Regions from separate parts of the Virgibacillus carmonensis genome, predicted to be linked through region 3. Evidence: riboswitches for the same ligand, from Rfam matches in the RefSeq annotation. Region 3 holds a riboswitch; each other region holds the start of a gene.
The links. Region 3 has a riboswitch for S-adenosylmethionine ahead of metK (methionine adenosyltransferase). Riboswitches for the same ligand answer to the same signal wherever they lie in the genome.

Region 1: another riboswitch for S-adenosylmethionine. It lies ahead of AC3G7N_RS15095 (homocysteine S-methyltransferase family protein); the one in region 3 lies ahead of metK (methionine adenosyltransferase).
Region 2: another riboswitch for S-adenosylmethionine. It lies ahead of AC3G7N_RS14750 (5-methyltetrahydropteroyltriglutamate--homocysteine S-methyltransferase); the one in region 3 lies ahead of metK (methionine adenosyltransferase).

Annotation. Positions count from the first base shown of each region.
Region 1 covers NZ_JBYQFJ010000021.1:22,347-33,125, forward strand. Annotated here, with positions in the region: gene proB (glutamate 5-kinase) at 1-67, opposite strand, end outside; gene AC3G7N_RS15065 (YitT family protein) at 477-1,313, shown strand; gene ectA (diaminobutyrate acetyltransferase) at 1,576-2,112, shown strand; gene ectB (diaminobutyrate--2-oxoglutarate transaminase) at 2,112-3,389, shown strand; gene AC3G7N_RS15080 (ectoine synthase) at 3,590-3,976, shown strand; partial or broken gene AC3G7N_RS15085 (N-acetylmuramoyl-L-alanine amidase) at 4,251-5,039, shown strand; partial or broken gene AC3G7N_RS15090 (SPOR domain-containing protein) at 5,064-5,828, shown strand; SAM riboswitch class I at 5,978-6,078, shown strand; gene AC3G7N_RS15095 (homocysteine S-methyltransferase family protein) at 6,165-7,214, shown strand; gene cysK (cysteine synthase A) at 7,658-8,578, shown strand; gene AC3G7N_RS15105 (hypothetical protein) at 8,571-8,705, shown strand; gene AC3G7N_RS15110 (ABC transporter ATP-binding protein) at 9,011-9,808, shown strand; gene AC3G7N_RS15115 (ABC transporter permease) at 9,786-10,547, shown strand; gene AC3G7N_RS15120 (aliphatic sulfonate ABC transporter substrate-binding protein) at 10,569-10,779, shown strand, end outside.
Region 2 covers NZ_JBYQFJ010000020.1:28,115-38,893, reverse strand. Annotated here, with positions in the region: gene AC3G7N_RS14780 (FAD-dependent oxidoreductase) at 6-1,085, opposite strand; gene AC3G7N_RS14775 (secondary thiamine-phosphate synthase enzyme YjbQ) at 1,407-1,814, shown strand; gene AC3G7N_RS14770 (alkaline phosphatase PhoX) at 2,422-3,891, opposite strand; gene tatC (twin-arginine translocase subunit TatC) at 3,962-4,687, opposite strand; gene tatA (twin-arginine translocase TatA/TatE family subunit) at 4,750-5,010, opposite strand; gene AC3G7N_RS14755 (serine/threonine protein kinase) at 6,264-7,049, opposite strand; gene AC3G7N_RS14750 (5-methyltetrahydropteroyltriglutamate--homocysteine S-methyltransferase) at 7,204-8,307, opposite strand; SAM riboswitch class I at 8,391-8,499, opposite strand; gene AC3G7N_RS14745 (fumarylacetoacetate hydrolase family protein) at 8,660-9,640, shown strand; T-box leader at 9,654-9,860, shown strand; partial or broken gene proB (glutamate 5-kinase) at 10,202-10,779, shown strand, end outside.
Region 3 covers NZ_JBYQFJ010000047.1:4,727-15,122, reverse strand. Annotated here, with positions in the region: gene AC3G7N_RS19525 (ABC transporter permease) at 1-76, opposite strand, end outside; gene AC3G7N_RS19520 (ABC transporter ATP-binding protein) at 137-913, opposite strand; gene AC3G7N_RS19515 (ABC transporter substrate-binding protein) at 926-1,909, opposite strand; gene pckA (phosphoenolpyruvate carboxykinase (ATP)) at 2,121-3,710, opposite strand; SAM riboswitch class I at 3,926-4,032, shown strand; gene metK (methionine adenosyltransferase) at 4,354-5,553, shown strand; gene AC3G7N_RS19500 (thiol-disulfide oxidoreductase DCC family protein) at 5,611-6,018, opposite strand; gene AC3G7N_RS19495 (gamma carbonic anhydrase) at 6,055-6,570, opposite strand; gene AC3G7N_RS19490 (tetraprenyl-beta-curcumene synthase family protein) at 6,640-7,707, shown strand; gene AC3G7N_RS19485 (amino acid ABC transporter ATP-binding protein) at 7,763-8,491, opposite strand; gene AC3G7N_RS19480 (amino acid ABC transporter permease) at 8,488-9,132, opposite strand; gene AC3G7N_RS19475 (transporter substrate-binding domain-containing protein) at 9,191-9,976, opposite strand; gene mnmM (tRNA 5-(aminomethyl)-2-thiouridylate-methyltransferase MnmM) at 10,178-10,396, opposite strand, start outside.

The sequences.
Region 1 (10,779 bases), on a different contig from region 3:
TTATGCTTGTTAGGGAACTACTCCCAATTTTAATTACGATACGTCTTGCGTCAATTTCTGGTGTCAAGTCAACACTCCTTCTAATTTTCATTCCAAGTAGGGTAGACCCTAGTTATTGAAAATACAATTTTATTTTTGCATATAATAATGTACTATTTTTAATTAATAATGCTTAACGAACGGTTTTGTTTGCCGTAGTTAGAATAACACTTCCTATATATACTTCAAGGGTTTTTACGCAAGTCGGGTGTATATAAGCGAAATAGTGATGGTAAGCGTTGTCATTTAGAGGTATTTTCAGCTCATCGGTCTAAATCTGCTCTAATACTCTAAAATCAAACTATATGGAACTTTAAAAACTGGAATTTGTGGAATAAAACAGCGAAAACGTTAAAAGGGTTAATTTAAAATATCGGTCAAGCTGGAAACACAAATAGTGTAGAATGATAGAAAAGGAGGGATCGTACGTGAACAAAATATCAGCAAAAGAAATAAAAGAAATCCTTTTAATTATTATTGGTTCCTTTATATTCGCGTTTGGTATCAATTACTTTGCTATCCCTAATCGCTTATCTGAGGGTGGAATAATTGGTATTACGATTGTTACCTATTATTTATTTGAATGGTCGCCTGGTATTGTTAACTTTGTGCTTAATGCAATTTTAGTAGCGATAGGTTATAAGCTGTTTAATAAGCAAGTGATTGTGTACACCATTATTTCCATTGTGGCATCCTCCATCTTTTTGCATCTTACGGTAGAAGTAGGTGAATATTTAAATGGTGATACATTATTAGCTGCCTTATTTGCAGGCGTCACAATTGGTTTCGGCCTAGGATTAATTTTCCGCGCGGGCGGAACTTCTGGTGGATCAGCCATAATAGCACAGGTAGCGAATCAACGATTAGGCTGGGGCATTGGGAAAGGTGTGCTGGTTGTTGATATTATCGTAATCGCAGGATCCGTCTTTATTATTGGACAGGAAAAGGCGATGTACACATTAATTTCCGTTTATGTTGGTGCTAAGATAATTGATATCATCGTCGAAGGAGCAAATGAAAAGACAGCCGTTATGATCATCTCCAGAGATCCAGGAGAAGTCCTTGATCAAGTTACCAATAAAATGGCACGTGGTATAACCGTTTTAGAAGGGCGAGGTGGGTATACAAAGGCGAATAAAGAAGTTCTCTATCTTGTTATCAATAAACAGGAAATTGTCCAGTTAAAGAAAATCGTTCAGGAAATTGATCCGAATGCCTATGTAACAGTTCACACTGTACAAGAGATATTCAGGAAGGGTTATAAGGGTTCTTGAAAACGCGCATACCTGTCACCTGGTACTATTCAAAATAGTTTCAGGTGACAGTGTACTTATACTTGAAATTCTGTTTATTATGTACTATTTGGTAGTAGATTGTAGGCTAAGCCGATTACGTATCGCTAATCGTATAGAATCATGCTTAAACGGGCTATACAACGTTTATTTGGTTTTGACGAAATCAGTAAATTCAATCTATGCTATTATAGTGCGTTAAAATTGATCAGGAGGTGAGAGCATTAAAAGTGGAACTAGTGAAATGACAAATACAAAAGATATAAAAACTGAATTTCATTTTCGTAGGCCTAAAAAAGAAGACGGGGCAGCTGTTTGGGAACTTATTAAACATACAGGTGTTCTTGACCTTAATTCCTCCTATAGCTACCTTATGTGGTGTGAAATTTTCTCGGAAACATCGATTGTGGCTATAGATGAAGGGGAAACGGTTGGGTTTATTTCCGGCTTTATTCACCCAGGTACACCGCATACATTGTTTATCTGGCAAGTAGCTGTTCATGAATCGGAACGGGGCAGAGGGTTTGGAACGAAGATGTTGTTTCAACTATTGCAACGTGAGTCTTGTGAAAACATTCACTATGTGGAAGCGACTGTCTCACCATCAAATACGCCATCACAAAACTTGTTTCATGGTTTTGCGGAAAAGCTCGATACGAATTGTGTAACAGAGGATTATTTTTCAGCAACTGACTTTCCGCAAACAGGACATGAAGATGAATTATTGTATAAGATTGGACCTATTCAAGAAGAAAACAAATTGAAAAAAGGGGCGATTTGATGACAACTGCAGTATTAAGTAACGCAAAGATGAAAACGTTTGAGGAAATGGAATCAGCAGTGAGAAGTTACAGCCGAGGCTGGCCAACCATTTTTAAAAAGGCCAAAGGGTATAAGCTGTGGGACATAGACGAAAAAGAATATATTGACTTTTTTGCAGGGGCAGGTGCACTAAATTACGGTCATAATAATGACGTGATGCAGGAAAAAATGATCGATTATATTCGTAATGATGGACTTATTCATAGCCTGGATATGGGAACAACTCCAAGAAAAGAATTTCTTGAGCGTTTTAAAGAGGTAATTCTTACACCTCGGGAACTCGATTATAAGGTAATGTTTCCTGGACCAACTGGCACGAATACAGTTGAAAGTGCACTGAAAATAGCTAGAAAAGTAACAGGGCGTGATACGGTAATTAGTTTTACGAATGCATTTCATGGAATGACAATCGGTTCCCTCTCTGTAACAGCAAATTCATTTAAACGACATGGAGCAGGGATTCCCCTTCATCATACTGTATCAATGCCATTTGATGACTATGTGGAAGGTCAGGATGAGATTGCCTATTTGGAAAAGTTTCTGGAGGATAACGGAAGCGGTGTAGCGTTACCGGCTGCTATTATTTTAGAAACAGTTCAAGGGGAAGGCGGTATGAATGCCGCTAGATTCGAATGGTTGAAAAAAATAGACAGTATGTGTAAACGCTGGGATATTCTATTGATCGTTGACGATGTTCAAGCTGGCTGTGGAAGAACTGGTACTTTTTTTAGTTTTGAACCCGCTGGAATTAACCCGGATATTGTCTGTCTTTCGAAATCAATCGGTGGCATCGGATTACCAATGGCAATCACGTTAATTAAACCTGAGTATGACAAGTGGGGGCCTGGAGAGCATAATGGAACATTTCGCGGAAATAACCTAGCGTTTATTGCTGCAACAGAAGCGTTAACAAACTGGGAAACAGCCGATTTTAGTAAAGCAATCGGGCAAAAGGCTGTTATTTTGAATGACGCTATTGAAGCTATCATAAAAAAGTACCCGGAACTAAAAGGAAAGGCCCGCGGACGAGGTTTAATGCAGGGACTAGCAATTGATACATATGGTCTCGCAGGTAAAATTTGTGCGGAAGCATTCGAGCGTGGCTTAATTGTGGAAACGTCGGGACCGAACGATGAAGTTATTAAATTTCTCCCACCACTTATTATTGATGAGAATGGTCTTAACAAGGGATTGAAAATACTCGATGAGAGTATTAAACATGTTCTTGCGCAATAATGTATTTATCAAACTAACTTAAAGAGGATGTTCAAAAAGTCACCAAATGATAAACGGCGAATTTCTTCGTTGCGCAGTTTTTCCGGTCCTCACGTATTAAAAGCATACGTTCCGGTCCTCAAAATCTTCGCGCCTTGAACTTCTTGTTTCTAATTTGCCGCCTTTTTGAACACGCACTTATAAAGAAATGGGGAATAGAAATGATCGTAAAATCACTTGAAGATATTATTGGAACAGAGGATGAAAAGTCTGGCGAAACATGGTCAAGTCGTCGGTTTATATTGAAACAGGACAATGTCGGTTTTAGTATGAATGATACAATTATCAAAGCAGGTACAGAAAGTTATTTCTGGTATAAAAATCATATCGAAGCAGTTTATTGTATTGAAGGTGAAGGGGAAATTGAAAAGGTTGAGACTGGAGATGTTTATCAGCTTAAAGCAGGAACAATGTATCTTTTAAATGATAACGATAAACATAAACTCAGGGCAAGAACGCAAATGCGCATGGTGTGTGTGTTTAACCCACCACTTGTAGGAAGAGAAACACATAATGAAGAAGGATATTATCCGTTGTTGACAGAATAGATATTTTTTCTACCATGCCTGCCACCTGAGTATATTCAGGTGGCAGGCATTAATAATTAATAGGTTTGATTGATTATTTTTCTACCTCTAAACTAAACTCTATGAATCTCCTGACTAGAACATAAACTTGGACAATCACCTGTTTTCAGGTTTTTAAGCACAGCTGCCCCAGCGGGTTTTCTCCTCGAATCATAGAATAAATAGAGTACTAATTTGCCAAGTACTCAGTAGTTTTTACAAATCCGTGGCAAATAATTAGAGAGAAGGGAATTTAATGGTTAAAATTTATTTAGATCCAGGTCATGGTGGTTCTGATCCAGGCGCTAGCGGACAAGGTTTAAAGGAAAAGAATATTGTACTAGATATTGCCTTACGTATCCGTGATCTGCTGAACAACGAATATAAAGATGTTGAGGTGAATATGAGCCGTACAACAGATACTTCCGTAAGTTTAGCAGAACGCACAAATGAAGCCAATGCATGGAATGCGGACTATTTTTTGTCGATTCATTGCAATGCCTTCAATGGTTCTGCGCAAGGATATGAGGATTATATTTATATTGGGTTATCTGATTCATCCCTGACAGCGCAGTATCAGGATATCTTGCACAGTGAAATTACTGCTGTTAATGAATTAACGGATAGGGGGCAAAAACAGGCTAACTTTCATGTATTGCGAGAATCGATAATGCCAGCCTTATTAACGGAAAATGGTTTTATTGATAATGCAGGCAATGCAACGAAATTGGCCGACCCCTCCTATCGACAAAAAGTAGCCCGGGGGCATGTAAATGGTCTGGAGCGTGCCTTTAATCTGGAAAAAGTATCATCGGATGTACTGTATAAATTGATTGCTGGATCCTTTCAAGAACAAGCGAACGCTGAAGAACGGGTGGCTTACCTTGATTCCAAGGGGATATCTGCTTTCTTTGGTGAAATCACTGTATCTGGTGATACTTGGTACCGTGTACAGGCTGGTGCTTTCGAAAATCGAGCTAATGCGGAACAGCGATTGACGGAGGTTAAGGAAGCGGGAATAGGCGACGCTTATATTCTTGAGGAAACTACTATGGTAACGACCTATCATGTCATTGCAGGATCTTTTAAGGAAAGGGAAAATGCAGACAATCGGGTTAATTATCTTGATACCAAGGGGATCCCTGCGTTTGTCGACCCAACCAATATAACTGGTGAAACTTGGTATCGTGTTCAAGCTGGAGCTTTTGAGAACAGGAAAAATGCAGAGGAACGTTTAGCAAGAGTTAAAGAAGCAGGGATTGAAAATGCTTTTATTGTTGAAGACCGGGATCAGGAAGAAACTATTATTTCAGGATATCCAATTTCAGGCCCAATTCTTTTATCTCCAGAACAGTTAAATCGTTATGTGCATGCTATTAATCCAAATGCGCCCGCATTAGGAAGATATTATTTAGAATTCGGGGAGTATTATGGTATTAAAGGAGATATTGCTTTCGCACAAGCCTTGCATGAAACCGACTACTTCCGTTTTACAGGTGTCGTTGAATCTGGGCAGAATAATTATGCTGGGATTGGTGCTACGGGACCTGATAATCAAGGTGCTAGTTTTGCCACCCCAAGAGATGGAGCTCTTGCACACATTCAACACCTGTTTGCCTATGCTTCTACGGAATCATTGCCTGATAAGTATCCATTGATTGATCCGCGTTTTGATCTAGTTCAACGGGGGAGCGCACCAACATGGCAGGCCCTAAATGGTAAATGGGCCGTCCCGGGAGACGACTATGGAGAGTCTATTTTGCGCCTGTATGAAAGAATAGTGGAAGCATCTATTAGTGAATTGGAATCGGTTATAGAGGAGATTCAAGTTTAGTTTTCTCACCGACAGGCAATGGAGTATAGCTGGCCTCTATAATTTCGTAGTCTAAAAGAATTTACTGAGTTATTTCGAAATATTATAAATCTATACTTGACATTCAATAGCAACACATGTAACCTAATTAATAATTAAATAATGTAATTTTCTTATCCAGAGAGGTGGAGGGACTGGCCCTTTGAAACCTCAGCAACAGGTTTTTTAAATACTGTGCTAATTCCAGAAGTGTAAAGCTTGGAGATAAGAAGAGTAACTAGCCACGTGCCTAAACCTCTTCTTATATAAGAAGGGGTTTTATTTTTGGCTAATGAAAGTATACGAGGAGGAAAAGAAATGAAGCGTAGTTTGGAAGAACGTTTAAGAGAAGGTACTGTTATTTGTGGGGAAGGGTATTTATTCGAATTGGAACGAAGGGGATATTTACAAGCTGGTTCCTTTGTTCCCGAGGTGGCGCTGGATAACCCTGAAGCGCTTAAACAAGCATACAGGGATTATATGAATGCTGGTTCTGATGTTGTATTAGCTTTTACATATAATGCCCACAGGGAAAAAATGCGTATCATTGGGAAAGAAGAGTTACTAGAGCCATTAAATAGAAATGCTATCCGTCTCGCAAAAGAGGTTGCCAAGGAAAATACAAAAGAAGAAGCGTTGGTGGCTGGAAATATATCAAATACGAATATTTTTGATCCAGAAGACTCTGAATCTAAGACCAAAGTAAGAAATATATTTGCCGAAATGGTGAAGTGGTGTAAGGAAGAAGGAGTTGATTTCATAAATGGTGAAACGTTTTATTACCATGAAGAAGCACTTATCGCTTTAGAGGAAATTCAAAAACAAGATTTACCAGCAGTCATTACATTTGGTTTAATGGGAGAAAATATTTTACGAGACGGCTACACTGTCGATGAATCTTGTAAAGTCCTATCTGAAAAAGGTGCGCTAGTTGTTGGCATGAATTGCTTCAGGGGTCCTCACACGATGCAACCATATCTCGCGGACATACGAAAAAATGTTGGTGGATATGTGGGTGGATTGCCTATTCCATACCGCACAAGTGAAGAAAACCCGACATTCTTTAATCTGCCTGATGGAGGATGCAGCTGTCATTTACCTTTAGAAACAACCTTCCCGACAGCACTGGACCCTCTTTACCATAATCGCTATGAATTAGCAGAGTGGGCAAAAGAGGCAAAGGATATCGGCATTAATTATATTGGCTTGTGTTGTGGGGCATCACCAGCAATGCTTCGTGCAGTGGCAGAAGCGGTAGGCGTTGAGACAATTAATTCAAAATACTCCCCTGATATGGAGAAGCATTTCTTATTTGGAAAAGACGAAACACTAAAAGAACATAATTTGAGCTATCGGTCGAAAGCATAATTGGGCATTGAAAAAAAGCTTGTAGAAAAAAGGTTTTTCTACAAGCTTTTTTCAAGTATCAAAGAAAATATAAAAATTTGGCGATTGTCTGTCTAGCTCCAGCGCCTAGACACTCGAGACATAAGCAGTTCGCTTCCGCGCGAGCAAGGCACTCACACTGCACCCCTCTGCTTATGCTTGTCGTGTCTTACAAGGCGCTTACGCTTTTCGTGTCTGTCTAGCTCCAGCGCCTAGACACTCGAGACATAAGCAGTTCGCTTCCGGGCGAGCAAAGCACTCACACTGCACCGCTCTGCTTATGCTTGTCGTGTCTTACAAGGCGCTTGCGCTTTTCTTAATATCACTCATAATAAAGTAGCAAGACAAATAGTTTGTAAAGACCAGAAGTTAATTAGTAACATATAGAGAGGAATACTCGGAATTAAGTTGGGAAGGTGTCTTGAATGAAAGTTGTAAATAATGTAACAGAGTTGATGGGAGATACACCAATCGTAAAGTTGAACAAGCTTGTCCCGGATGATGCCGCAGAAGTTTTTGTTAAACTTGAGATGTTTAACCCAAGCAGAAGTGTCAAGGACCGCGCAGCGATAAATATGATCAGGGTTGCAGAAGAAACGGGATTATTGAAACCAGGTGGCCTGATTATTGAACCGACTAGTGGGAATACGGGGATTGGACTCGCCATGGCCGCAGCTGCGAAAGGATACCAGGCAATTATGATCATGCCTGATAACAGCACAATGGAAAGAAGAAATATTTTAAAAGCTTATGGTGCGGAAGTTGTATTAGTTCCAAGCGAAGAAAAAATGCCTGGAGCTATTAAAAAGGCATTGGAATTACGAACAGAAAATCCTGGCAGTTTCATTCCACAGCAATTTGAGAATCAAGCAAATGCGGACGTACATAGAATAACAACAGCTCTTGAAATATATGAACAAATGGACGGGAAATTAGATGCATTTGTATGCACGGCAGGAACAGGTGGAACCGTGACGGGAACAGGCGAAGTGTTAAAGGAAAAACTTCCGGAACTTGTGATTACAATTGCGGAGCCAAAAGGATCGCCAGTTTTATCAGGTGGCCAACCTGGTAGCCATAAGCTAGTGGGGACTAGTCCAGGTTTCGTGCCGAGCATATTAAATACGACCATTTATGATGAAATTATGCAAATAGAAGACGCGATTGCGATTGATATGTTTAAAAAGTTGCCGAAACAAGAAGGCCTATTTGTGGGGTTGTCTGGAGCAGCATCCATTTATACCGCAATTGAAGTTGCAAAACGATTGGGAAAAGGGAAACGCGTGCTATGTGTTGCACCTGACAGTGGCGAACGGTATCTTAGTATGGACTTGATTGATGAATAATCGAACGGGTGTGTACATTTTAGGTAGTTTGGCAAGTTCGGCTGGAAATCGCGCAATCGAAGGTGCTAATCGCGCGGTAACACGACCGAATCGCGCAACATATCAGCCAAAAAGCGCACTGAAGTGATTATGAACCTTTATTGCGCGAATTTGAGTGGATAGTGCGCGATAATTCAGTTTTATGCGTGATATAGAGTTGGTCTAGCTCGACTTTCCTATATTACTCTTTAAAAAGGCGTCTGTTTTATAAAATAGGCCCTTTTCGAATGGAAATAATTTATTATGCGCTATACCCTTTCATCTCCATAGTAGTAGGGCATAATTTGGTAATGGTTGGGACTGAAAGACAATTGACACAAATAACAATGGGTGAGTATACTATCATATAACCAAGTTTGTTTATAGGAATTGTCATGATAAGGAGGTAGTGCATTGTTTCTTGAAATAAATCATGTTGGAAAAACCTTTACCAATCAGGAGAAGCAATCATCTTTTGACGTTTTTTCTGGTATTGACTTAGAGGTCTCTGAAAACCAATTTGTATCTATCCTAGGACCATCTGGGTGTGGGAAATCAACTTTACTATCAATGGTGGCTGGGCTTGAAAGCGCCACAGAAGGATCCATTTTGCTTCAGGAAAAGGAAATTAAGCAGGCTGGGCCTGATCGTGGCATGGTTTTCCAGCAGCCTTCCTTATTCCCCTGGCTCAATGTTCGCGACAACGTTATTTTTCCGTTGAAAGGGATTATGAGTAAAAAAGAAGCGAGCAAAAGGGCAGATCACTTTTTAAAAATGGTCCACTTAAGCAGATTTAAAAACAGTTTCACATATGAACTATCAGGTGGAATGCAACAACGTGTAGCCATCGCTAGGGCCCTTGCGATGGACCCAAAAGTCTTGTTAATGGATGAACCATTCGGGGCACTCGATGAACAAACACGTCATATTTTGCAAGATGAGTTGATTAAGATTTGGCAAGAAACGCAAAAGACCATTCTTTTTGTTACACACAGCATACAAGAAGCTATTAAACTATCGGATCGCGTCGTTGTGATGGGGACGCGACCTGGCCGTGTCATATCTGACTTTGAAGTTGATATACCTAGACCTAGAAAACGAGAGGAACAAGCGGTTATTGAACTTGAAAAGAAAGTGATGAATTTGCTTGAAGGTGAAATTAAAAAAGTCTTAGAGGAAGAGCTATCAAATGAAATTCAATATAGTCGTTAAACGTGTATTATTTCTAGTTGCAATCATTGGATTATGGCAGTTTATTTATACAATAAACGTGTTTCCAGTTATTATTTTTCCATCGCCGATTCAAGTGTTTACAGCTTTATATGAAGGATTTGCAAGTGGCGATTTCGTCAAGGCATTAGGGGCGAGCTTTAAACATCTGTTTAGTGGATTGTCGATGGCGATCTTGTTTGGAACGATTTTAGGCGTGATTCTTGGTAAATCTAAGCAAGCAGATGAAACAGCGGGTATGTATTTAATTGCCCTGCAAAGTATTCCAAGCATTGTCTGGGTTCCGTTAGCGATTATGCTTTTTGGATTCACGGAATTTGCAGTTGTTTTCGTTGTCGTTTTAGGTGGAACATTCGTCATGGCTTTAAATGTTCGATCGGCTATTCACAATGTCCCACCTCAACTCGTACGTGCAGCAAGAACGATGGGAACGAAAGGAGTCGGGTTATTTTACCGAGTTGAAGTCCCAGCGAGTATTCCGTATTTCATGTCAGGTGTCAGGCTTGCCTGGGCATTCAGCTGGCGCGCATTAATGGCTGGTGAATTACTCAGTAACGGACCTGGGCTTGGGTACTCATTAAGATACGCCCAAGATTACGCCCGTATGGATCAAGTCGTCGGCATTATCATCATTATCGGATTGATTGGTGCAATCGTTGATCAGCTTGTATTTTCAAAATTAGAGAAAAACGTTATGAAACGCTGGGGTTTGGTCAAATAAAAGGGAGGATGAAAAACGTATATGAAGAAACTTTTATTAATGATGGTATTCGTTACACTTAGCATAGTATTAGCTGCATGTGGAAGTAGCGAGGAAGCTGCTGGTAGTGATGGGGCAAAAGAAATTACAATTGGATACTTTCCGAACATTAATCACGTTGCGGGGATGGTAGCCGAAGAGAAAAAACTGTATGCAGAAACATTACCAGACGGAACAAAGGTGAATTATCAAT
Region 2 (10,779 bases), on a different contig from region 3:
CTTAATTATTGTTGCTGATAGTTGTTCATGAATTTTTTGTCAATATAATGTTTTATATCCCACGCTTTTTTCCCGTGAAACGTGTATTCCCCATATGTCATAAGGCCTTGTTTATCACCAAGAGATAATATTGAAAGAAACCTTTTTTGCGGATTGAAGGATAGTAGATTTTGCTGATTAATATGCCTTTTTATGTTTTCCCATAAGACAGTACCCTGTTTTACTGCGAATACACCATTCTTTGGTAAATCCAGATGGGATGATAATGTAACACAGTCACCAGCTCCAAAGATAAACGGATATTGCCTGTTTTGCAAGGTATCTTCAACCAGAAGGAAGCCTTTAGAATCTATTGTTAATGCACTATTATTAAACAGACTTGTAGCATTTGGTCCAATTAAGGGAAGCACTTTGGAAAACTCGACAGTCCTGCCCTTATCAGTAGTAATGACGTTATCTTGAATATGATTAACAGACTCATTTTCATAGAAAATTAATCCTTTATTCAAGGCTATCCTTCTAATTTTCTTCATCGAAGCATGTCCATTTGAATGAAGAAGTGGGGATGAACTTATTAAGGTAACATTCTGCTCTCTATTATTTCCTTTTCTCCATGCCAATGTTGATAGTGCCAATTCAACTCCAGCAGACCCACCCCCAACTACTACAGGTTTTTCGTGGGAACGGAAAGCTTTGATTTCATTTGGAAATAAATAGTTCGGTTTAATCTTAGTTAAGCTGGGTTGCCCTTTTGTTGAAATGGTATCCGATCCAACATTAAATGAAATAACGTCAAATGAAAAGTCTCTCCCTGATTGACCATGTACGACTTTTTTAAGTGGATCTAACGAGATAATTGTGTCCTCAATAAAATGCACAGAACCTTTCTGGCATAAAGAATTCAAATCGATACGTGTTTCTTCTTCGTTATAAATCCCCTCAGTAAAACCTGAGAACATTCCAGAATAATATTGATAGTTACTGGAGGAAATAACTGTTACTTTATGTGCGATGGTTTCTTTGAATAATGCACGAATGATAGATAAATGCGCATGACCCCCTCCAACAAGCAACACCTGAGCCATATCAACCCCTCCAAACTAATTTATTTAATTGTACAAGATTAAGGTTTAATATCCAAATAGTAATGTAGTTACTGATCCCAGTACATTAATAAAGATTAGTTAAGAGAAACTATCTATTGAACATCAGCTCTATATATGACAGGAGGTTTTTAAGTGGAATGATCTATGTGTTTTCAATATTTCCTGTATTATAGTAGAATGACTTTTGAGCTGCTAGATATTCTGGTAGTAGATATAACAGGTAATGTAATGAAGACTCAAAAAAATCTATAAAATAGTATAGTGTTATCAAATTAACATAAGGGAAGGTAGTGACTAACGTTGAGCAAAACCCTATTCACTTTCACTATTACGACCAATGAAAAACAATCTTTCACCAATTTAGATGACTATTTAAACGAAGCAAGAACTAAAAGTGGTGTGCGGAATGGGATAATGGTCGTTTATTGTCCGCATACAACTGCAGCCATCACAATAAATGAAAATGCTGATCCTGATGTGAAAACGGACCTGAAACTCGGATTAAATGAAACATTTCCAAATAAGGGCGCTTATGTTCATACGGAGGGGAACTCGAATGGTCATATGAAGTCATCTGTTGTTGGTGCTAGTGAGACACTAATCATCTCTGAAGAATTGTTGATTCTTGGGACATGGCAAAGTGTTTATTTTTGTGAGTTTGATGGGCCGAGAAAAAGAACGGTTCATGTCAAGATAATGAAGGGATAAATGGTTAAAAAAATAATTCAAATAGTTGGGTTTTTCAATAATAAAAACGTGCAGAGGACGATATACTCCTCAACACGTTTCTCTTAAGAGCAAAGAAAGTATAAAATTTTGGCGATTATCTGTCTAGCTCCAGCGCCTAGACACTCGAGACATAAGCAGTTCGCTTCCGTGCGAGCAATGCACTCACACTGCACCGCTCTGCTTATGCTTGTCGTGTCTTTCAAGGCCCTTGCGCTTTTCTAATCTGTCTAGCTCCAGCGCCTAGACACTCGAGACATAAGCAGTTCGCTTCCGTGCGAGCAATGCACTCACACTGCACCGCTCTGCTTATGCTTGTCGTGTCTTTCAAGGCCCTTGCGCTTTTCTTAACTGTCTACCTCCGGCACCTAGACACTCAAGGTTTTAGATATATCGAATGAGTAGTGATATTCCAATCGAACGTTAAGACGAACCTCTTTGTGATAAATACCATCACAAAGAGATTCGTCTTAAACTTGCCGAGGCTGACCACTAAGGAAAGCTCCTGCGAGTAATCGCCGCAGGTAAGTATAATCTGTACTGTGATTGTTTCGATGGTGCTTACGCTTATAGTCTTATTTAATTGAAATTAAAATAATGGAATGCCATGACGTTGAAATGCTGCCGCTTCTAGATGGGTCATGCCCTGAGCTTGTGCAGCTTCGATCACTTTATCCGACAGATTTGGCGCAAAATGTTTAGGCGGTGCAGCATGTCCCATCTTATGCTTTCGTCCATGATTTCCACGTGCAAACGGACCCCAAATCGCAAAGGTAAGACCTGGGTTTTGAATGTTTACAAAAAATGTTTTCCCGTCAGTGGAGAAAGTAGGACCGGCTAATTCGGAATCGTTCAGTCGGTTTTCGCCAAATTGATAAACTTCGCCTTCCGGTGTGATACCCATGATCCGGTCGCCTCCTGGTCCATCTTCTACAAACCAAAGGTCTCCCCAAGGTGCAACAATGATATTGTCGGGCATTTCCATCTTGTTAGCACTCGATGCTTCGTAGAACAATTCTAATTTATTGGTCGATGGTGTATAGCGGTAGATTCGGCCTTTTTGTCCCTTGCTGTATCCGGCAGAGGTGTCGCTAAACCACAAAACACCCGCTACAAAATGTGTGCCTTCTAAACGGTCAAACTGAATACATCCTTTTGTGATTGCATCATCTGTGGGTTTTTCAGGATCTACTTCTTTCCAGACAATTCCGTATTTTCTTCCGGTATTAAAAGACTCCGCCATTGCAGCAGGCATCTCTTCCATCGCTGCAGCCTGAAGTTTGCCTCCTTTTTGCAGAGCGCCCGGCCTTGGAGTCCTGTCATTCGGGATGTAACGGTAAAGAAAGCTTGGACCTCCATCCTCTGTCAGGTAAACAATGCCTGTTGCCGGATCGACATCCACAGCCTCATGAGAAAATGCACCCATTTCTCTAATAGGTGTTTTGGACAAGTTATTTTCAGGGTCATTCGGATCTACCTCAAATGCGTAACCATGGCCTTTCTCAAGGGTTTCTTCACAGGTGATCCACGTTCCCCATGGTGTTGCCCCTCCTGCACAATTGCGTATCGTCCCTGCAGAGGCCACATATTCTTTGATAACTTTATTATTGGGTCCAACTAGCAGAGCTGTCGTTCCACCAGTGTTGTCTTTATCGTATGGATTTTTTCCTATTACTGGATTTTCAGTATCGCCTGTCAATTCATGATTACGAACTAGGATAGTTGAATTATGGCGTCCCCGGAATGCAGCCATCCCATCAAAATTCCCTGGTATCGGCCGACTGTCTGAAAGACTGTTGCCTTCTTCGGAAATGATTCGGTATTGGAAGCCTTTTGGTAAATCAAGTATTCCACCCGGGTCCTTTACCATTGGTCCATAACCAGCCGTACCTGGTTGTCCCATTTTTGGGGGATTCGGCCCTCCATGCTTAGCCAATGCTTCTCCGGAAAATGGCAGGGACAAAGCGGAACCTACTGTAAGTGCCACAGCACCCGTTCCGCCCATTTTTAATAGATCTCTTCTGCTGACATCTTTGTTCCACTTTTGTTCATTATTCAAAATACATACCTCCCAAGTTTGTTGTAAGGCTTCGGTTGAAAATCCAGTTATGTGTAGTTTTCTGCCTTATTTATGCAGCGGTTGCCACAGAGTGTTGTTTTTTTCGATAGACCACTTTTGATAAACTGATACTGCACTCATAGAGAAGCAATAAAGGTAAAATCACCAAAACATCTGAGACAAGATCAGGCGGTGTAATCAAAACCGAAATCACAATCAAAGTAAAGTAAGCTTGTTTGCGTATTTTTTTCAATTGAAACGGGTTAATAATTCCAAGACTTGTTAAAAACATTACAATTGCTGGCAATTCGAATAAAATTCCAAAGGGCAGCGTCATCCTTAGCATAAATCGAAAGTATTTCTCCGTTGTAAAGAATGTCATAAAATGGTCGCCAGCCAGCGCCAACAAAAATTCTAGCACAATCGGAAAAATCAAATAGTAACCAAAGCAAATTCCTGAAACAAATAAGATGAACAAGGCTGGGATATAGGCGAGCGTAGTTTTTTGCTCTCTTTTCGTCAGTGCCGGACGGATGAAAAGCCAGGCCTGTCCCGCCGCGATAGGAATCGTCACAGCCAGCGAAATGATACTGGCTACCATCAAGTACACCCATAAAATCTCCGTTGGCCCGAGAATTGCTAACTGTATCTCCAAATCTTTTACTAACCATCCATAAATATCGCCAGCATAAATCATCGCTGCGATAAAGAAAAGCAAGAAAGCAGAAACGGTAATAATAATACGCTTCCTTAATTCTTCTAAATGCTCCAGGACTGCCATTTTACTGTTTATCATAAGCAACCTCCATTAGACGTAAAGAAGATCAAGCACCATTACTTTACATCTTCTGTTCAGTGCTATTTTTTTCCCATCTTCACTACTGTTTTCTGCTTTTTCATTTCTGCATCACTTTCTGATTCACTGGTACCGGAATACTCATTTGACTTTTTTTCAGCCGCTTCATCATCACCGGAAACGAGATCCCTCGTTGATTTTTTAAACTCTTTCAATGTTGTACCGAAGGCCCGGCCAATTTCCGGTAGCTTTGATGGTCCGAAAATAATTAACGCAATCACAAGTAGAAGAATTATTCCGGGTACGCCAATGTTTTGAATCATAGTTTATCCTCTCCTTAAATGGTAATTTCTTTAAAAGTTCATAAAAAGACCCAGGGGCAGGCACCTTCCTTCTCTTTTAGTTCACTTTCTACATTACACAATCTTCTTTAAGTCAATATGAATTAAATGTTGAGATTTATTAAAATAGTGTAAAAATAATAATGACAAATATCCTATAAAACTTTACTTTCAAAATGTATGCTTTCTGAAGGCTGTTTTCGTAAAGAATGTTGCTTTTGAGAGCTATAAAATGCGACATAACTAAAAATCATGTTTCGTGCCCTACGACCTCTGCGGAAAAAACACTACGCTTTCCGCGGGCTCGCGATAAGCCTCCTCGATTGCAAAGACCGCTCACTGCGGGGTCTCATCGTCTTCGCTGTTCCCGCAGGAGTCTCCGTGTTTTTCCTCCGCTACAGTGGTGTCCAATAACGGAACGATTGTAACCAATTTATTGATTAGAGCATGATTTCCATTATTATGGCAGTTGTTTGGAGCGGAGGACCGTTGACTCCTGCTTAGAACAGCACGTGTCTGAAGACCCTGCAGGAAGTGGTTAATGATGAGGGCCGACTAAAACCGTCCTTTGCGGACAACGTCGGCATACCCCTTGCCGGGGCAAGGAGGCTGAAGCCGTGTCCGCGGAAAGCAACTGTCCGCAGCGGAAAACAACCCAGCCTATACGTCGCAGTTTTTATCAATACAACAGAATTTTGCTAAAACAGCCTTTCTGAAAAATAAAAAAACCAGTGTTACGTACTTGGCACCGCATTCAACCAAAGGTCACAACTATAAAAAGAAGTAGTTTTAGCAGAAGGTATAGTGGAGAATCTACATAATTACAGGTTTTCATATTCGGAGATAGCTTTGTAATCAATTGTTGAAAAATTGTTAATTTATAATGAACCTACTTCGGTTATACTTAAACTGTAAGCAAAAATAGACCACATAGAAATGGAGGTTTACTAATGTTTAAAAAGTTCATGAAAAAAGTAAAGCATAATGTAGCTAAATATACCGAAAGCGGAAGCGACAGAAGACATCGCAAGCATTATAGTGGAAGTGGTTCCAGTGGAAGAAACAGACATCGTTATAGCGGAAGCAGTAGCCGTGGCTCTAGACACTCTCCGTATCAAGGAAGCGGAAGATATAAACGAAAAAGTTCTAGGAGTAGCAGCTAAAAAAGCCAGTTTCTCTTTTAAAGAGAGGAACTGGCCTTTTTCTGGAAGAGTGGAAAGAAAAGCGTTGCCACTCTATACTGTAGACAATGCCTGGTTTAGATCTATTCTTATTTCAGAAGCGTTTTCGTAAGGATCTTTAATAGCCAATAACCGTTCCAGCATATGCTTAGTTGGTGTTTGCAACCTTAATTCCTCTGTCCATGGACGGGGCCTTTTATTAATGGGCACATAAAAAGAATACAATAAATAAAGCAGGATATCTCCTAGGTCATAGAAATCGTCTTGAATTTGCTTTACCCTTTCTTTCGTACCCTCTGCACTATCCAGCTTGCTTGCTAATCCAAAGTCGATTAGATACAATTTTTCATCCCTAAGCATCATGTTTGGAATACGAATATCGTTATGGACGATGTCTTCGATATGGAGATATTCAATGATATTAAGCACCTGTTTTAAAAGCAGGAGAGCGTCTTTTTCTTTAAACTTACTGTGTTCCACAAATAATACATCCTCTAAATTACTTCCATCAATAAATTCCATTGAATAAAATAGGTGATTTTTATAAGGGAAATGATGATACAGCTTTGGAATGCAAGGGTGATGAAGTGAATCAAGAATCGAGATTTCATTATGGTACAGTTGGTGGCCAGACTTACTATTATGTTTGCTTGGCCTCATTTGCTTTAATACGCAATTAGTTCCAGACGTTAGGTCTTCACAGAGGTAGGTGATGCCAAAGCTTCCCATCCCCAGTATTTTTATAATTTTATATCTTTCAGCCACAGTAGCCCGAGTGGGGTATGGACGATCAACTAAAAGGTGGTAAATTTTCTTTAACTGATGCAGGATAGCTATCATAGGCACCTCTTTACATTTCGTTAGTGGGCAATTCTACAAGATATCTTTTCAATATCAAGTATAAAACAAAAAGGAATATAAAACCAACAAGGCTTAACGTAAGAAAAGGATTCAATTCATTTATGAATTGAATCCTTTTCTTTGGAAGGCTGTACTATCCCCAAATTTCTTTTGCCACATCAACGACAAATTTCAATTTGGCCCATTGCTGTTCCTCAGTTAATTTATTACCGTGGTGGGTTGAAGCAAATCCACATTGTGGGCTTAGACATAATTGTTCAAGCGGCACGTATTGTGAAGCTTCTTTAATGCGTGCTTTAATTGTTTCTTTGTCTTCCAGTTCGCCATTTTTAGATGTAACGACACCTAGAACTACTTGTGCCCCGCCATTTGGAATATAGTCTAATGGTTTAAAATCTCCTGAACGTTCATCGTCATACTCCAAAAAGAAGCCATTTACTTTTTCTTTTGCTAACAATGTTGGTGCGATAAGTGCATAGCTTCCTTCAAACGCCCAAGTAGATTGATAGTTGCCACGACATAGATGCGTTGTCACGATTAAATCTTCAGGCTTGTTTTCCAAAGAACCATTGATCACACGTAATGCTAAATCGATTAATTGTTCCCTTGTGTACTTACCATCATTGAATGGAATATCGGGTGCGGAAAGCCCTGCAATGTAAACATCGTCTAATTGTAAATAACGTACACCAGCTTCGTAAAATGCCTCAATAGCATCTTGATATGCTTTTATAATATCATTCGCGTATTCTTCAATGTTTGGGTATATAAATTCGTCATGAATACCAACGTTAAATAATTGATTTGGACTTGGGATTGTTTGTTTCACAACCGCCCGACCGTTAACAATTTCATTTAATTCAACAAAGTCTTTTAAGTGAGGATGGTCTGGATTAAAGGAAATCTTTCCTGTGTTTCGTACGTTATATTTCTCTGTTTCCACCCCTTCAAATAAGTACCCCTGTTCAGGCACATATCCTTCAAATCCGTTTAAGTGCTCTAAGAAGTCTAAGTGGAACCACGTGCGCCTGAATTCACCGTCTGTTACAAGCTCTAAACCAATCTCTATTTGTTTATCAACGATCCGTTTAATTTCCTTCGTTTCAACCTCGTGTAATTGATTCGCGGTAATAGTACCTTCTTTAAATTCTGTTCTCGCTTTGTGTAGGTTGTCAGGCCGTAATAAACTCCCGACGTGATCTGCTCTGAATGGTGCTTTCGTTAGTGTGATTGACATAGTACATTCCTTCTTTCTTTTTATTTAAAATAAAAAACCTCTTCTTTTAATAAGAAGAGGTTTAGGCAACGTGATTATTACTCTTCTTATCTTCAAGCTTTACGCTTCTGGAATTGGCACAGTACTAAAAATAAAAATAAGTCTGCTGCCGAGGTATCTAAGGGCCAGTCCCTCCACCTCTCTGGATAAGAAAATTACATATTCAATTTAGATGTTAATAAACACAATACCTATATAACTATTAAATGTCAAGAGGGAATTTTCAATATTTTCAGATTGGACATTGGGAATAGATTGATAATATATGGTACTATAAACAAAATTAGAGTCAAGAAAACGAGGGGTGTTAATTATGAAATTAATTAACTATAAATTTAAAGGAAAACCAGGTGATTTTAGAATAGGTTGTTTAGTAGATAATAAGGTGGTTGATTTGCAGGAAAGTTATCGTGAATTGCTGATTTCTAAACAGGAAAAGGATGTTATCCATTCAATCGATAACCTTCTTCCAGCAGATCCTTCTTCATTTTTTTCAATGGGAATAAGTGCAATAGAGCGGGCAAAGGAGGCCTGCGAGTACAGTGTAATTCATGCCAGTAACGGTTTAATGTTTGATCGGGATGAAGTGAATTTGAGCACACCAATTCCGGTTCCTTCAAAAATCATTTGCGTTGGAAAGAATTATGCTGAACATGCGGCTGAGATGGAGAGTGATGTACCTGAGTTTCCTGTTCTTTTTGCGAAATTCAGCAATGCATTAATTGGCCCCGAAGATGACATTGAAAAGTCTACTTTTACAGAAAAGCTAGATTATGAAGTGGAGTTAGCAGTAGTAATTGGGAAAGAAGCGTCGCATGTCAGTAAAGGAGAAGCCTTTAACTATATTGCTGGGTATACAATTGCCAACGACATATCTGCTCGTGACTTACAAAAACGTACACCTCAATGGTTACAGGGTAAAACGCTTGATCGCAGTACACCGGTTGGACCAAGTGTGGTTACCACAGATGAAATTCCGGACCCGTCCAATTTATCTATTCGCTCATTTGTGAATGGGGAGGAACGTCAGAACTCAAATACAAGTCGGTTAATTTTTGATGTCCCATTCCTCATTCAATTTATTTCCGGTTTAATCACGCTAAAACCAGGAGATATTATTTTGACAGGTACGCCAAATGGGGTAGGTTTTGCAATGAATCCACCACAATTTTTACAAGATAGTGATGTCTTAACATTAGAAATAGAAAAGTTAGGAAAGCTTGAAAACAAAGTAATCAAAACGAAAATAAATACTGAAAATTCTCTATTGACTTGTTCCGATGATTCTGTATAATAAGGAGAAATTAATAAAATCGATGAAGAAAAGAGTAATTACAAAGGTCAGCAGAAGCGAGCCGGGGTGGTGAAAGCCGGTGCAGGACGTGTAATGAACCGCATTTTTGAGATGTTAGTTAAAACTGATCGGATCGCATCCGTTAAAAGCCCAAGCCGATTCTGCAAGACGCGGAATAATTAGAGTGGTACCGCGGATGTTCTAAACGTTCGTCTCTGTTAGATAGAGATGAGGGTTTTTTTATTTTAGGTTCTTTTAAAAAGGCAACGCCCGATTCCGCTTCGGGCCGTCGCTTTCCGCGGGCAACGCTTCAGCTGCTGTTTTTCTAAACAGGAGTCGACTGCCTGAAGCGAAAGTCAAACACCATGCTAGCGAAGGAAATACACGACGACCCCAGCGCAAGCCCGCGGATATGGAGCGGGATGTTAGGAACAATTTTTCACAAGGATTAAATAACAACAAAGCTTACGAAAAAAGCCTTATTTTATTAGAAAGTTATACTAATGACCTGCGCTCAGGCCATATTTAATTTAACGGGCTGCATGAGAGGAACGTGTCTAGATGGGGAAAAAACGTGTCGTCGTTAAAATTGGCAGTAGTTCTTTAACGAATATAAAAGGCGAAATTGATCACGAAAGACTAGTAGATCATATCGATGCTCTTGCTGCACTCAGGAAGGCAAATCATGAAGTAATACTAGTTTCTTCGGGTGCAGTTGCTGCTGGATTTACAAGGCTGGGCTACACTTCTATACCAAGTACCATCAAAAGAAAACAAGCAGCGGCAGCAGTCGGTCAAAGTCTATTAATCCAATCCTATATTGAAAAATTTAGAGATTTGGATATTGTTCCAGCACAGCTATTGTTAACACGAGATGACTTTTCCAACCCGGAACGATTCAGAAATGCCTTCTCCACCATCACCGAACTGTTAGACCGAGGAATTTTACCCATCATAAATGAAAATGACACAGTTGCCATTAATGAGTTAACTTTTGGTGATAATGATATGTTATCTGCCCTTGTAAGTGGTTATGTTCATGCTGATCAATTAATTATCTTAACGGATATAAATGGACTATTCGATGAGAATCCGCGGTTAAATCCGTTAGCAAAAAAAATTGATTACCTAGAGGATAT
Region 3 (10,396 bases):
CAAAAACACTTCGCTTATCGTGCTTAATCCTTTTTTTGTATTGTTCATGAAGTTTCTCACTTGATTTATTGTTCATGATCCAGTCACACCTTTATAACTGGTAGTAAAAAAATGGAAGGTTAGATAAGAACGGATATTATGCATCGGCTTTTTCATGTTTATCTAACTCCTTCCAAATTCGATCAAATAAAACTTGATATTTCGGATGTTTACGTGCTTCAAAAGGTGTTATTGTTCGTATTTCAATAGGTACATCAAAGGTTTTGGCGATACTGCCAGGATTTGAAGACATCAAAATGATTCGATCGCTCATGGCAATTGCTTCCCCAATGTCATGAGTAACTAATATCGAAGTCTTATTGTATGCCTGCAATAATTGAAAAACAAGATCCTCTAGCTTTAGCTTTGTTTGGTAATCCAGTGCTGAAAATGGTTCATCTAGCAATAATATTTTTGGATCAGTAATAAGTGTTCTTACTAATGCAGCGCGCTGTCGCATCCCACCCGACAATGAACGCGGATAAGCATCAGCCACATTTGGTATACCGACTTCTTCTAATAAGTTTTGTGCTCTAGCTTTTGTTTCACTTGTGATCAATCCACCTAATTTAGGTCCGATTAATATATTTTGCATGATGGATTTCCAAGGGAACAGGTAATCCTGTTGAAGCATATATCCAATAGATAAGTTTGTCTCTTTTAGCGGCTTTTCCTCTAATATAACTTCACCGGAAGTTTGAGGAACAATTCCAGCGATGATAGAAAGAATAGTTGATTTCCCGCAACCACTGGGACCGAGTAGTGAAATGAATTCTCCTTCGTTAATGGAGAATGAGATATTGTCTAATGCCTGTGTATAGCTTTTTTCTGAAAAATAATGGTGTGACAATTTATCTAAGGTTAGAAACGACATTTATTTCCCTCCTTAGTTTATAACTTCCTCTGCGTATTTCGTATTTACTAATTCCTCATATGGTACATCCGCAGGTAACTCTCCAGCTTCTTCCATAATGTCTTTTAGGTTGTTCCATTCTTCTTTATCTAGAATAGGGTCTGTTGCAAATGATCCTTGCTGTTTATATCGTTCAATCGATGACGCAAGAATATCTAACTCTGTTTCTTTAAAATATGGCTGTATAACTTTCGCTATTTCTTCAGCACTGTTTTCGGCTACCCATGTCTGTGCTTTATAAACAGCTTCAGTGAATTTTTTAATCTCCTCATCGTTTTCATTCAGGTAGCTTTGTTTCGCCATGAAAACGGTGTAAGGTACGTGCCCTGACTCTTCACCGAAAGAAGCGACAATATGTCCCTTTCCTTCTTTTTCAAAAATACTTGCTGTTGGCTCAAATAATTGAACGTACTCAGCGTCGCCAGAGACAAATGCTCCAGGTATATTTGCAAAATCGATGTTTTGCAACAAGTTAAGATCTTGATGGGGATCAATATCGTTTTGCTTAAGCACAAATTCCCCAACCATTTGAGGCATTCCACCTTTACGTTGCCCTAGGAATGTACTATCTTTTAGATCTTCCCATTTAAAATCTGGATGGGGTTCTTTTGCAACTAAAAAAGTTCCATCTGTTTGCGTTAATTGTGCGAAGTTTATGGCATAATCATTTGCATTCTGTCCATACACGTAAATGGACGTTTCAGAACCGACAAGTGCAATATCTGCACCATCAGAAAGAAGTGCAGTCATTGTTTTGTCACCACCCCAAGTTGTTTGGAGTTCAACTTCCAATCCTTCTTCCTCAAAAAAGCCTTTCTCAAGAGCAACATATTGAGGAGCATAAAAAAGAGAGCGTGTTACTTCAGCTAATTTAATAGAGGACTTTTCATTTGAATTACATGCTGTCAGAAGAACAATTGTTAACCCAATAAGCAATGTAAAGGTTATTTTTTTCATAAGCTCAGGTCCTTTCTTTCGAATAGAATAGTGTCTAAATAGTTTATGAAATCCATGTAAATGTGTGATTGCCTATACTAGGAAAAAGTGTGGTTTGTAGAATGGGACAGACAGAATACTAGCGATTATAGTTCTTTACTGTCCAAGTGCTAGACAGTTTTAGAACACAAAAAAACCGGCCTTTGTGTAAAGACCGGTTTTTTTGTGAGTATTAACCTCTATATAATGGACCAGCGTTACTAATTTCATCACTGGCTTGTGTGAATTTCTTAAAGTTTTCATGGAACTTCACTGCAAGCTTTTTCGCTTCTGTATCGTAAGCTTCTTTATCTTCCCACGTTTTCTTTGGAACTAAAACTTCATCAGGAACTCCTGGGACATGCATAGGGGTTTCCAATCCAAAGATATCATTCTTTGTTGTTTCGACCGTGTTTAGTTCACCTTCAAGTGCTGCATGAATCATAGCGCGAGTATAAGAAAGCTTCATGCGATTTCCGACGCCGTATGATCCACCGGTCCAACCAGTGTTTACTAAGAAAACATTTGAGTTAAATTGATCTATTTTCTCACCTAACATTTTTGCATAGGTTGATGGTGCAAGTGGCAAGAATGGTGAACCAAAACATGCAGAAAATGTTGCTTGTGGTTCTGTAACTCCACGTTCTGTTCCGGCTAACTTGCTTGTATATCCACTTAAGAAGTGATACATTGCTTGCTCTTTTGTTAATTTACTGATCGGTGGTAACGTTCCAGATGCATCAGCTGTTAAAAAGATGATGGTATTTGGGTGACCAGCAACGCTAGGTGTTACAATATTATCAATATTTTCTAATGGATATGCTGCGCGGGTATTTTCAGTTAACGATGTATCATCATAATCTGGAATACGTGTATTTTCATCAAATCTAACATTTTCTAACACTGAACCAAATCGGATAGCATCAAAGATCTGTGGTTCTTTTTCTTGTGACAGGTTAATACACTTTGCATAACAGCCACCCTCAATATTGAATACACCGTTTGGACTCCAGCCATGCTCATCATCACCAATCAAACGACGATATGGATCAGCTGAAAGTGTTGTTTTACCTGTTCCAGACAGGCCAAAGAATAAAGCAACGTCTCCTTCTTGCCCTACATTTGCAGAGCAGTGCATGGATAACACTTCACGTTGTGGTAAAAGGTAATTCATAACAGAGAAAATGGATTTCTTAATTTCTCCAGCGTACTCAGTTCCACCAATTAGAATAATGCGTTTTTTAAAGGAAACAAGAATAAACGTTTCTGAATTCGTTCCGTCAACTGCGGGATCCGCCTTGTACGTAGGTGCAGAAACAATAGTAAATCCTGGGTCATGTGATTGTAATTCTTCATCATCTGGTGTAATGAACAATTGTCTAGCGAATAGGTTATGCCATGCATATTCATTGATGACTTGAATTGGTAAACGGTATTTTTTGTCAGCACCTGCAAAACCTCTAAATTGGAATAATTCATTTTTTTCTTTTAAATAATTCATTACTTTTGTATATAGGTTTTCAAATGACTTTTCGTCAATTGGTTGGTTCACTGATCCCCATTCAATAAAGTTTTCACACGTTTCATCGCGAACGATAAATTTATCATCAGGGGAACGGCCGGTATACTTACCGGTAGTTGCTTGAATGGCACCGGATGACATTAATGTACCTTCATTTCGATCCAGTATTCTTTCAACTAAACGAGACACAGATAAGTTTTTTTGTACCTTCTTATGGGAAATTAATTCTTCTAGTAATGATGATTGTTCCACCGATTTCATGTATGATACCTACCTTTTTGGATGGATTTTGTTTTTAAAAAATAAGTTTTATTTATATATGTTTGTAAATCTGTTTATTAGTATAACACATTTATAAAATTAATCCATACTAATCTATTATTTTATATGCAAACGCATAAGAAAAATTTCGTATTAAGTTAAAAAAAGTTGACATCATTAATTGATTTCGGTACGATTAATCTCGAACGGATACTCTCTTATTCAGAGTTGGCGGAGGGACAGACCCTATGAAACCCAGCAACCATCACTTTTGTGAAAAGGTGCTAACCTGATGCAAGGATCACTCCTTGAACAATAAGAGGAAATGGCCACAACACCTTTCCTCATGAATACAGGAAGGGCTTTTTTTGTTTTAGGAATTTAAATATACTGAACCTTGGTTACAGTAATTATAATAGTAGCCATATCCAGCTACAGCGCTTAGCGGCTAGTGGACTTCATCTTCACTTCATCACAGCAAAAGATTCATTTTTGACTTTCCCCATTACGGGCGATAAGTCAAGTTCATCTAATCTTGCACAGGTCAATCAGTCCATACGCCACTGACCAAGCGCTTCCGCTTTTGTTTTCATACTGGAAAGACAGAGATCCGTAACTCATTATAAGGGGAGGATTTAGCCATATGGCTGCAAATCGTCGTTTATTCACATCTGAATCTGTTACTGAAGGGCATCCTGATAAAATATGTGACCAGATATCAGATTCCATTTTAGATGAAATTTTAAAAAAAGATCCACTTGCACGTGTTGCGTGTGAAACAACTGTAACAACCGGGTTAGTATTAGTTTCTGGTGAAATTTCTACCAATACGTATGTAGATATTCCAGCAATCGTGAGACAAACGATTAAGGATATTGGCTACACCCGTGCAAAATATGGTTTTGATGCTGATACCTGTGCTGTTCTAACTGCAATTGATGAGCAGTCAGCTGATATTGCAGGAGGGGTAAACACTGCACTTGAAGCACGTCAAGGTAAAATGACTGATGATGAAATCGCTGCAATCGGTGCTGGGGATCAAGGATTAATGTTTGGCTACGCTTGTGATGAGACGAAGGAATTGATGCCTCTTGCCATTTCGTTAGCGCACAAACTAGCGAAAAGACTAGCAGATGTTCGGAAAGATAAGACGCTGGATTATCTGCGTCCAGATGGTAAAACACAGGTAACTGTGGAGTATGATGAAAATGATAATCCTGTAAAAGTAGATACTATTGTTATTTCAACCCAACATCATCAAGATATCACTACCGAACAAATTGAAAAAGATTTAATTGAACATGTAATTCGTCCTGTTGTACCAGAGCAACTATTAGATGAAACAACAAAATACTTTATTAATCCTACAGGTCGATTCGTAATTGGTGGACCACAAGGTGATGCGGGACTTACTGGCCGTAAAATTATCGTTGACACGTATGGTGGATATGCTCGCCATGGTGGAGGAGCATTTAGTGGGAAAGATTCTACGAAAGTGGATCGCTCGGCGGCATATGCGGCGAGATATGTAGCAAAAAACATTGTAGCTGCTGATCTAGCTAAAACGTGTGAAGTACAATTAGCGTATGCAATTGGGGTAGCGGAACCAGTATCTATTGCTATCAATACATTTGGAACTGGAAAAGTAAATGAAGAGGACTTGGTTCAAGCAGTAAGGAAGTTATTTGATCTAAGACCAGCAGGCATAATACGGATGCTTGATTTACAAAAGCCTATCTTCCGAAGTACATCAGCGTATGGACATTTTGGTCGAACAGATATCTTATTCCCTTGGGAAAAGACAGATAAAGTAGAGGAATTAAAAGCTCTTACAACTAAATAGTAAACATAAACGTCACGACTTTCCAATTTTGGTGTCGTGACGTTTTATTTTTACCTTTTACAAATCTGATTCCTCTTGTACAAATCTATTTCGCATTTCAGGAGAAGGGATCATACACCTATCCTTTTTTCCAAACCATTTATATCTGTTCTTAGCAAGCACTCCATAAAAAAAGTCTCTTATGGGTTTTGGAATAATAATAAAGAAGTAAGCCATTTTCCAAGTTCCTTTTAACTTCCTGCATACTTGAAGTGCAGCTGTTGACTTATAATAACATTTACGATTATCTACTAGTATGAAACTATCAATATCATTTGGGATGTGCTGTTTCTCTACAATCATTTTACCAACCTTACTTTGTAACGAGGCAAATTTATAATGACCTTTTGGATCTCTTTTGATAATAAATTGAACGCTCCAGTTACATAAGTTGCACTCTCCATCAAATAATATAATTTTATTCATCCAAATCTCACCTCTGAGTTACTAGCGCTTTTTATTTTACAAAGATGTATTATGTTTATAATATTGTCCTTTTTCCACATACGTTTTTCTAACGCGTTCCATTTCTTGATAGTCTTCATCTGTAAGCGTGCGTACTACCTTTGCTGGTCTACCTAATGCTAGTGTGCGAGGCGGAATTTTTTTGCCTGGTGGCACAAGACTACCTGCCCCTAGGAATGCATGTTCACCAATTTCAGCCCCATCTAAAATAAGCGACCCCATTCCGATTAGTGCATTATTACGTATGATTCCCGAATGGAGTGTGACCTGATGCCCGATTGTCACGTCGTCTTCTACAATAACAGGATTGTCTGGGCTTTGGTGAACCATTGATAAATCCTGTATACTTACTCTTTTTCCGATTCTAGTTGGCGCTACATCGCCCCGAATCACCGTTTTAAACCAAATACTTGATTCTTCGCCAATTGTAACATCCCCAGTAATTACTGCATCATTTGCGATAAAAGCAGAATCATGAATAGTAGGTGCTATATTTTTATAGTGGTGTATCATTTGTATCCTCCTAAAAGTATGGTGTATAAGTAGTATAACAAAAAATTAAAAGTGAAAGGAGGAAGTGACTTGTCGTATCGTGTGCCGAAATCGTCGCTTTCATTAATGAGTAAGGTATATTTGAAAATTTTCCCGCGGGTTCGTACAGAATTGGGGTATTGGAAAAGCCGTGCGGAGAAAATTCCGAACAAAGAATTACGTAATCAAGCACTTGCAAGCATTTCTTCCAAACGCTTTCATTGTCAGGGCGGGGGAGTATATGCTATTCTCGCAAAGGAGAATTGGAAAGAGGCTATACAATTCATTGTAGCTTACCAAACGATTAGTGATTATTTAGATAACCTTTGTGATCGGAGTACATCTCTTGATCCATCTGATTTTCGAATGTTACATCAATCGATGCTCGACGCGTTATCACCGCAAGTTCCGGTTAAGAATTATTATGAATTGCGTGATGATCAGGATGATGGTGGATATTTAAACGATTTAGTTCAGACATGTCAAGAGACATTATCTAATAGGGAAGGGTATGAAACTATTAAGAAGTTGTTAGTGAAACTTTGCAGCCTGTATGGAGACTTACAGGTTCATAAACATGTGAACCATGGTGAAAGAATACCGCGGCTGACTTCCTGGTTTGACGAAAACAAGGAAGACTTACCACAATTAAGGTGGTATGAATTTTCAGCAGCAGCAGGCTCAACATTGGGCATTTTTTGTTTAGTTTCGTATGCACTTGGTGGAAAAATGTCACCTGAAATGGCGTCAGCTATCTATCATGGCTATTTTCCATATATGCAAGGTCTACATATTTTGTTAGATTATTATATTGATCAAAAAGAAGATAAAATGGAAGCAGATTTAAACTTTTGTGCGTATTATGAAAGTCAATTAGAGCTAGAAAAACGATTGCAAGCTTTTATTGAAAAAACACATAGTCATGTGCAGCGTTTGCCTGATCGACGTTTTCATGAAATGGTTCAACACGGCTTAGTAGGGTTATATTTAGGTGATAGAAAAGTAAGTGATTTGAACGGTGGAACTAATATGAGGAAAGTATTACTTGATACTAGTGGAGGACAAGCAAAGTTTTTCCACTGGAATACAAGGCTTTATTACAAACTTACCGGAAAGTGAAAAACAACCTGAACCGATCAATTGATGATCAAATCAGGTTGTTTTGTAGACTAAACTATAAAACCTTACTCAAAAATGCTTGTGTACGCTCATGTTGTGGGTTACTGAATAGCTCTTCTGGAACATTTTGTTCAACAATGAATCCTTCATCAATATATAAAACGCGATCTCCAACTTCGCGTGCGAATCCCATTTCATGTGTCACGACAACCATTGTCATCCCTTCAATGGCTAGTTGTTTCATAACCTCTAGTACGTCTCCAACCATCTCAGGGTCAAGTGCTGATGTTGGTTCATCAAACAACATGATCTTAGGATCCATCGCTAGGGCACGTGCAATTGCGACACGTTGTTTTTGTCCACCTGATAAAGAACCAGGGTAGCTGTCAGCCTTGTCATTTAAACCAACTTTGGTCAATAATTCTTCAGCTTTTTTAGTCGCTTCTTCTTTTGAAGTTCCGCGTGTTTTCATTGGCGCAAGAATAATATTTTCCAACACCGTTTTATGTGGGAATAGATTAAACTGTTGAAACACCATTCCAACTTCTTGACGAACCGTATTGATATTAACACTTTTGTCTGTAATATCTTGACCATCAACAATTACATGCCCACCAGTAATATCCTCGAGTCGATTTAAACAACGAAGAAAGGTGCTTTTACCAGATCCAGACGCCCCGATAACGCAAACAACTTCTTGTTCTTCAATGGAAACACTAATATCTTTCAACACTTCAAGCTTTCCAAAGGATTTCTTTAGGTTTTTTACATCAATCATTGTCATCGTAGTTCAAATCTCCTTTCAAGAAAGCTAGAGAGTAAGGATAATAGATAAATAATGATGAAATACATGACCCCAACTGCCAGCCATATATTGAAGGCTTCAAATGTTCGAGCGATTACCACCTGCCCTTTTTGTGTTAAATCAGCAATTCCAATTACTGAGAGTAGGGAAGTATCCTTTAAGCTGATTATTCCTTGGTTTGTGAACGTTGGAAGCATCCGTCTGAACGCTTGAGGTAGTATAATATGACGCATGTTCTGTGTACTTGTTAATCCTAGTGAACGGGCAGCTTCTGTTTGCCCTTTGTCCATTGACTGAATACCAGCACGGATAATTTCTGCAAAATATGCACCGGCATTTATTGCTACGGTAATAATACCTGCAGTTGTACGATCCATCGAAATGAATTCAAGTGAGTTAAGACCATAATAGAAAAAGAATAATTGTACTAATATAGGTGTCCCACGGATTGCATCGATAAATATTTTAGCAATAAAGTTAAGAATTTTCCAAGGAGACAAGCGCATTAGTGCCATGATTAAACCAATAATAAAACCTATAATAATTGCTACTAAAAATATGTAGATAGTTATTTTTAATCCTTCCCATAGATATGGTAGAGAGTCAATAATAATATCCATTTGTCCATCCCCCTTCATTAAAATGGACGCGCTTTAAAAGCGCGCCCTTATAAAATTTTTATTGTTCTCCAAGATACGTATTTAAGATTTCATCATACTTGCCACTTTCTTTTAGTGCTGCTAATCCATCATTTATCTTTTGGAGAAGTTCATCATTTTCACCTTTAAGTACAGCTATCCCATAATTGTCACCATTTAAGCGATCTCCAACGAGTTGCAACTTAAGGTCACTTTGAGCGATCGCATAAGAGATTACTGGATAATCTTCAATAAGTGCATCAGCAGTTCCATTTGCAACCTCTTGGAACATGGATGTACTATCGTTTACCTGAACAATTTCATATCCATATTCATCTTTATTTTCTTCTGCAAAGTTTGCTCCAGTTGTTCCTTTTTTAACGGCTACAGTTTTTCCTTCTAAATCTTCTAAACTAGTAATCTCAGTGTTACCCTCTGCAACAACTAAAGACAAACCTGCTTCAAAGTATGGCTCAGAGAAATCAACAATTTCCTTTCGGTCTTCCGTAATACTCATGCCAGCAATTGCAATGTCCAGTTCCCCAGCCTGCATTGCTGGAATAATGCCACTGAAATCCATTGGCGTGAGTTCTATTTCAAAGCCTTGATCTTCGGCAATTGCTCTTATCAAATCAACGTCAATTCCTTTGTATTCGTCACCTTCTTGAAATTCAAATGGTGGATAAGTCGTATCGATACCTACTTTATATATTTTTCCATCTTCATCACCGCCGGATGCATTACCTTCATCTGAGTCACTAGACCCACATGCTGCTAATAAAACCATTAAAGCGAATAAAAGACTAAATAAACAAATCTTCTTCATTGAATTGCCCCCTTGTTTGATTTAGAAAACGTTATCATATGTGTATTCTATAAAAGGGTGTCGTACATGTCAAGAAAAATCAAAATATTAAAACGAGTTTCAGACTATTCAAGCTTAATGCGTGTATTACGACGGAATACGACAAAAATCGATAAACAAAAAGTCCTACTGCTCTTCTTAAGCAGTAGGACGGATTAACTATTATCTGGTTTTCTTTTCAATCGCAATAATAAATGGTGGGGTATTTTTTTGGTTGATAAATCCATAATATAAAACACTATATAGCTTTTGGTCTAACTGATGCGCGTATTCCATAATATTTCGCTTTTCTGCATTGCCGCCCTCATGCCCATGATAAACGACCAAAACAACTATTCCATTTTCTTTTAGGTGAGTTAAAATCCCTTCTATTGCAAGGAT